One region of the Streptomyces sp. Edi4 genome, then DNA from elsewhere that is predicted to be linked to it. Evidence: predicted binding sites of a transcription regulator. Region 1 holds the regulator's gene; the other holds the start of a gene.

Evidence for each region. The regulator HspR, encoded in region 1, represses chaperone genes until heat shock. The targets are predictions, from matches to a motif close to TTGAGNNNNNNNNNCTCAA.
Region 2: a site for HspR is predicted at 1,739-1,757, ahead of lon (endopeptidase La). Genes of this name have one in related genera too.

Annotation. Positions count from the first base shown of each region.
Region 1 covers NZ_JBEJGY010000004.1:3,815,371-3,818,776, forward strand. Annotated here, with positions in the region: gene ABR738_RS19360 (5'-nucleotidase) at 1-141, opposite strand, end outside; gene ABR738_RS19365 (helix-turn-helix transcriptional regulator) at 390-1,289, shown strand; gene ABR738_RS19370 (heat shock protein transcriptional repressor HspR) at 1,369-1,836, opposite strand; gene dnaJ (molecular chaperone DnaJ) at 1,838-3,025, opposite strand; gene grpE (nucleotide exchange factor GrpE) at 3,071-3,406, opposite strand, start outside.
Region 2 covers NZ_JBEJGY010000004.1:5,564,881-5,568,286, reverse strand. Annotated here, with positions in the region: gene lon (endopeptidase La) at 1-1,716, opposite strand, end outside; gene ABR738_RS27425 (DUF3626 domain-containing protein) at 1,952-3,019, shown strand; gene ABR738_RS27420 (rhomboid-like protein) at 3,033-3,406, opposite strand, start outside.

The DNA.
Region 1 (3,406 bases):
GGTGATGTCACCGGCTATGGTCGCGACCTTGGGTGCGATCTCCCAGGTGATGTCCGACGCGGTCGTGACATCCGCCTTCGCGGGGTGGGACTCCCAAGTGATGTCCCCAGGCGCCGAGAGAGCGCAGAGAGCAGCCGCCACAACGGCTGTCGTGCTTAGTGCTCGAACCATCCTGCTCATGGCCGATCTCCACCTCTTTTGATCATTACCTCCCCCCGCGGATACGACGATGGCTCACTCCGACCACTTGCACCAGCGCGGCCAGGCATCATGTTCCTGTAATTCAAAAGCATGAGGGGGGTGCAACTAGGTTGAAACAGGGGCATATAGGACACGATCACGGCCCGGTCGATCTGTGCGAGACGGGGACGGCGCTGTACGCCCTCGCCCTGCGTACGGGCGGGATTTCCCGGTCGGACGCCGAGGCCGCCCCGTGCCTGACCGACCTCACCCTGCTGCGCCCCGATCCGGACGACGCCGAACTGCTGCGCCCGGTTCCCCCCACGGTGGTGCTCAACTCGCTGACGCAGCCCCTGGAACGGGAGATCGAGGAGCGCAGAAGACTCTCCATCGCCCTGGCCGGCACGTTCGAGCCGTTCATGGCGATCGCGACCCCCGACCGCTCCGGCACCCACGCGATCACGGTCCTCGAAGGCCTCGAACTGATCAACGCGACCCTCGACCGCGTCATCGACGAGTGCACCGACGAGCTCCTGGTCATCCAGCCCGGCAGCGGACGCAGGCCCGAGAGCTTCGAGGCGGGGCTGCGCCGCATCGAACCCCTGGTGGCGCGCGGCGTCGAGATGCGCACCCTCTACCAGCACACCGCCCGCCACCACTCCGCCACCATCGGCTACGTGGAACGGATCGCGCCGTACGGGCTCGAGGTGCGCACCCTCGAAGAGATCATCGACCGGCTCATCATCATGGACCGGAAGATCGCCTTCATCCCGGCCCGCAGCGACCGCCAAGTCGCCCTGGAACTGCGCCACGAAGGGCTCGTGCAGTATCTGGTCGGCGTCTTCGACCAGTTCTGGCAGTCCGCCGTGCCCTGGGACGACGAGGTCCCCTACCACCTGGAGACGGCCGGCATCACCGGCGTCCAGCGCTCCATCGCCAAGCTCCTGGTGGAGGGCCACGTGGACGAGGCCATAGCCCGCAGGCTCGGGATGAACGTACGCACCTGCCGCGCGCACATCGCCAAGCTCGCCGCCGCGCTCGGCAGCGGCAGCCGGGCCCAACTCGGCTTCCTCATCGCCCAGTCGGGCATCCTGGACCAGGACGCCTGAGGCCCGCCGCCCCCCACAAGGGGAACGACGGGCCTCACAGGGGGCGCTGGGGCCCCGGAGAGCCCTGCGGCTACCCCGACTACTCCGACGTCCGCTTGGGCCGCCACACGACCAGCGCGCCGGCCTGCTGGACGTCCTGATAGGGCACGAGGTCGCGCCGGTAGGAGGCATGCACCTGGGCCTCGCGCTGCTGCATCGCCACGGCCGCGCCCTCGACGGCGCCGGCCAGCTCCGCCACCCGCGCCTGGAGCGCCGCGACCTGGTTCTCCAGCTCGATGATGCGCTTGATGCCCGCCAGGTTGATGCCCTCGGTCTGCGACAACTGCTGCACCGTACGCAGCAGTTCGATGTCGCGGGCCGAATAGCGCCGACCGCGCCCGGCCGTGCGGTCGGGCGAGACCAGGCCGAGGCGGTCGTACTGCCGCAGGGTCTGCGGGTGCAGACCGGAGAGCTGGGCCGCCACCGAGATGACGTACACCGGGGTCTCGTCGGTCAGCTCGTACGCCCGGCCGCCGAAGGGCGGCTGGCGACGCTGGCGGGGGTCCATCTCATGCTCCCTTCACGGCCTGGAACAGCTCGGCCCGCGGGTCCTGGCCCGCGGTGGCGTCGCGGAAGGTCTCCAAGGCCTCGCGGGCCTTGTCGTCCAGCTCCTTGGGCACGGCCACCTCGACCGTGACGAGCAGGTCGCCCCGGGTGCCGTCCTTGCGGACCGCGCCCTTGCCGCGGGCCCGCATCGTACGGCCGTTGGGGGTGCCCGCGGGCAGCTTCAGGGTGACCGGCGGGCCGCTGAGCGTGGGCACCTTGACCTCGGCTCCCAGCGCGGCCTCCGTGAAGGTGACCGGCACCGTGACCGTGAGGTTGTCGTCCTTGCGCCCGAACACCGGGTGCGCGTCGACGTGCACCACCACGTACAAGTCGCCCGCAGGGCCGCCCCGTTCGCCCGGCGCGCCCTTGCCGCGCAGGCGGATGCGCTGGTTGTTGCTGACCCCGGCCGGGATGCGGACCTGCATGGTGCGCGAGGAACGCGCCCGGCCGCTGCCCTTGCAGACGTCGCACGGGTTCTCGGCGATCAGGCCCCGGCCCTTGCAGTCCACGCACGGGTCGGTCAGCGAGAAACCGCCGCCCGAGCCGCGCGAGACCTGGCCGGTGCCGACACAGGTCGGGCACACCCGGGGCGTGCCATTCTTGTCGCCGGTGCCCGAACAGGCCTTGCAGGGCGCCTGGCTGGAGAGCCGGATCGGGACCGTGGCGCCGTCGACCGCCTCGGTGAAGCTGAGCGTGACCTCGGACTCCAGGTCCTGGCCCCGGCGCGGCTGCGTGCGCTGGCCGGCGCCCGCGCCGCCCCGGTTGAACAGGCCGCCGAACACGTCGCCGAGGCCGCCGCCGAAGCCGCCCGCCCCCGCGCCGCCCCCGCCGGGCTGCTGCCCGCCGAACAGGTCACCCAGGTCGAAGTTGAAGCTGCCGCCGCCCGCGCCGGGACCGGCCCGGAAGCCCCCGTTGCCGAAGAGGGCGCGCGCGTCGTCGTACTCCTTGCGCTTCTTGGGGTCGCCGAGGATGTCGTTGGCCTCGGAGATCTCCTTGAAGCGCTCCTCCGCCTTGGTGTCGCCCTTGTTGGCGTCGGGGTGGTTCTCGCGCGCCAGCTTGCGGTACGCCTTCTTGATCTCCGCGTCGGTGGCGTCCTTGGGGACGCCGAGAACCTTGTAGTAGTCCTTCTCGACGAAGTCCTTCGTGTTCATCGACGTCCCTCCTTCCGGACGATCACTTCTTCGATGACCGCCGCGTCAGCCCTTGTCGGGGCCACCGCTCTCCTCGTCGCTCGACTGTTCTTCCTTGGCGGCCGCGCCCGGCTGGGGCTCGGCCACCGCGACCCGCGCGGGGCGGATCGTACGCTCGCCGATCCGGTACCCGGGCTGAAGGATCGCCACGCAGGTCGTCTCCGTGACGTCCGGCGCGTAGCTGTGCATCAGGGCCTCGTGGACCGTCGGGTCGAAGGGCTCGCCCTCCTTGCCGAACTGCTGGAGGCCCATCTTGGCGGCGACCGTCTCCAGGGATTCGGCCACCGACTTGAAGCCGCCGGTCAGTTCGCCGTGTTCCCGGGCCCTGCCGATGTCGTCGAG
Region 2 (3,406 bases), 1.7 Mb from region 1:
GGCGGCCACCTTGCGCAGCAGCCGCGCGATGGAGCGCTCCAGGTTCCGTACGCCCGCCTCCCTGGTGTACTCCCCCGCGAGCCCGCGCAGCGCGGCCTCCTCCAGAACCACCTCTCCGGTTTCGAGACCGGCCCGCTCCAACTGGCGCGGCAGCAGGTGGTCGCGGGCGATGACGACCTTCTCGTCCTCGGTGTACCCGTCGAGCCTGACCAGTTCCATGCGGTCGAGCAGCGCCTCGGGGATGGCTTCGAGGACGTTGGCGGTGGCGAGGAACACCACGTCGCTGAGGTCGAGCTCGACCTCCAGGTAGTGGTCGCGGAAGGTGTGGTTCTGCGCCGGGTCGAGGACTTCGAGCAGGGCGGCCGCCGGGTCGCCCCGGAAGTCGGAGCCCACCTTGTCGATCTCGTCGAGCAGCACGACCGGGTTCATCGACCCGGCCTCCTTGATGGCCCGGACGATCCGTCCTGGCAGGGCGCCCACATAGGTGCGGCGGTGACCCCGGATCTCGGCCTCGTCGCGTACGCCGCCGAGCGCGACCCGCACGAACTTGCGGCCCATGGCGTGCGCCACTGACTCGCCGAGCGAGGTCTTGCCCACGCCGGGCGGGCCGACGAGCGCGAGCACGGCGCCCCCGCGACGGCCTCCGACGACCCCGAGCCCGCGTTCGGCGCGGCGCTTGCGCACCGCGAGGTATTCGGTGATGCGCTCCTTCACGTCCTTCAGGCCCGCGTGCTCGGCGTCCAGGACCGCGCGGGCGCCCGGGATGTCGTACACGTCGTCCGTGGTCTCGTTCCACGGCAGTTCGAGGACGGTGTCGAGCCAGGTGCGGATCCAGGAGCCCTCCGGCGACTGGTCGCTGGCGCGCTCCAGCTTCTCGACCTCCTTGAGCGCGGCCTCGCGGACCTTCTCGGGCAGGTCGGCGGCCTCGACGCGGGCGCGGTAGTCGTCGCTCTCGTCCTCCTCGCCGCCCTCCCCGTTCAGCTCGCGCAACTCCTTGCGCACGGCGTCGAGCTGGCGGCGCAGCAGGAACTCGCGCTGCTGCCTGTCCACGCCTTCCTGGACGTCCTTGGCGATGGACTCGGCGACGTCCTGCTCGGCGAGGTGTTCGCGCAGCTGCTCGGTGGCCAGCTTGAGGCGGGCCACCGGGTCGGCCGTCTCCAGGAGTTCGACCTTCTGGGCAGTCGTGAGGAACGGCGAGTATCCGGAGTTGTCGGCGAGCGCGGAGACGTCCTCGATCTGCTGGACGCGGTCGACGACCTGCCAGGCACCGCGCTTCTTGAGCCAGGCGGTGGCCAGGGCCTTGTACTCCTTGACGAGCTCGGCCACGTGGCCCGGGAGGGGGTCGGGCAGGGTCTCCTCGACCCGGGTGCCCTCCACCCAGAGGGCGGCGCCGGGCCCGGTGGTGCCGGCGCCGATCCGCACGCGGTGACGGCCCCGGATGAGGGCGCCGGGGTCACCGTCGGAGAGCCGCCCGACCTGCTCGACGGTCCCGAGCACACCGGTCGCGGCGTACGTCCCGTCGACCCGCGGCACGAGCAGCACCTGCGGCTTGCCCCCGTCCGGCCCGGCAGCGGCCTGCGCGGCCTCGACGGCGGCCCGCACCTCGGCATCGGACAGATCGAGCGGCACCACCATCCCGGGCAGCACGACCTCGTCGTCGAGCGGCAGCACGGGCAGGGTGGTCGGTGTGGACGGTGCCGTGGACTCGGTAGCCATGATCTCCCCTTCGGCAGTCAAGTTGAGCTATGCCGACTCAATGCTTGTGAGTGGAGGAATGTTCCCCGAGAGCCGTTCGCTCTGAGCGATCACCCGGGAACCGTGTGGTCATGGCTCCACGCGGCCCGGTTCGGCGGCTCCGGTTTACGGTCCACGCGGTTCCGCTCCCGGCCTGAACACGGCCAGCGCGAAATTCCCGCGCCGTCCCGCGGCCCGCTCCCCTACCTTCGCCACCATGACGCTCACCCCCGCTCAGGCCGCCGCCCTCGCTCACGTTCGCGCCCTGGCGCGCGCGGGCCGGGCGGGGGCCGGGCGCCGGCTCGGTTGGGTGGACGCGGACGCGCTCGCCTCGTCCGTCCTGCGGCGCGCCCGCATCACGCTCAACTTCCACCCGGACCGGCTGCGTCCCGCCGACGGGCGCACCGTCGCCGAAGCGCTCGCCGAGGACGGGGTCTACCGGAACCAGTACGAGACGGGTCTGTCCAACGGCGGCCGGACGGCGTTCCCCGGCGGGGCGCGGGACGAGTGGGAGCGGGGGCTGTTCGGGGGCGCCTACCACCGGCAGGGGGTGCGGCCCGAGGAGCGGCCCAAGTACGGCGCGCTCAACGTGTTCGGCCACACCGACGGCGCCGCGCCCCGCTTCGGCTCCTGTCACGTACGGCTGCGTACCGAGGTGAGTCGGCGGTCCACGTTCTGTCACGGGGACAGCCACCTCGGGCCCACGGACGTGGGGACCGCCGACGCCTTCGCGTGCGTCCTCGCGGGCCTGGCGCAGGCCGGTGTGGATATGCGCGGCATGGCACCGGATGCGCCGGAAGCGATCCCGCACTCGCCCGGCGCCGCGCCCGGGCCGGGCCGCGGCGGGCACGGGCGGGTGCTCGACGGTCACGTCGAGGCCCAGGTGCACGGTCCCATCGTGCTGGGCCGGGACGCCGAGGCGCTGGTGCTCGACCCCTCGTTCCGGGGCACCCGGACGGCCCGGCTGCTCGCCTCGACCGGCGTGCCCCTGGAGTGGCACGCCGGCTTCGTGCTGGCGCCGCACGAAGTGGACGCGCGGTTCCGGGGGGCGGTCATGGTGGCGCTCGCCGAGTGGATCTGCCGCGCCCACTCCCCGCACGGCCTCCTCGACGCCCGGGTGCTCGGGCACGCGGCTGCGGCCGTCGTGCGCGAGCCGCACGCGTGGGCCGCATGGGGCACGCGGGACGAAGTACTCCAGTACATCAAGCAGTTGTGGCACGTGCTCGCGTGGTCGGGGCGGCCCCACGGCGGTGGGGCGTCGGCGAGTGACGGCGGCCGCGCGTGACGGCGGCCGGTGGTCAGCCCGGCTGCGCCGGGAGGCGCACGCGGCGCACCGCCGGCCAGCACGCCACACCCACCAGGAGCGCTATCGGATGGCCCCACGCGGCCAGCGGATCGGCGATGTCCAGGAGGTCCTGCGCGAGCAGCACTCCCACCACGGCCAGGATCGTCCAGCGGAAGAGCGGCACGAGCAGCCCCGCCAGGGCGCCCACCGTGGCCATCAGGCCGAAGCTGATGCCGTAGTCCAGGCGGTGCAGCGAGCTCTCGGGCAGCTGACCCGCCAGCACGGAGAGCGCGACCGGGATCTCGGTGGCCAGGGTGGCGATCACGTGCCCGAGCAGGAAGACGCCCGCCGTGCGCCAGCCGCCGATGCGGTGTTCCAGGGCGGCCA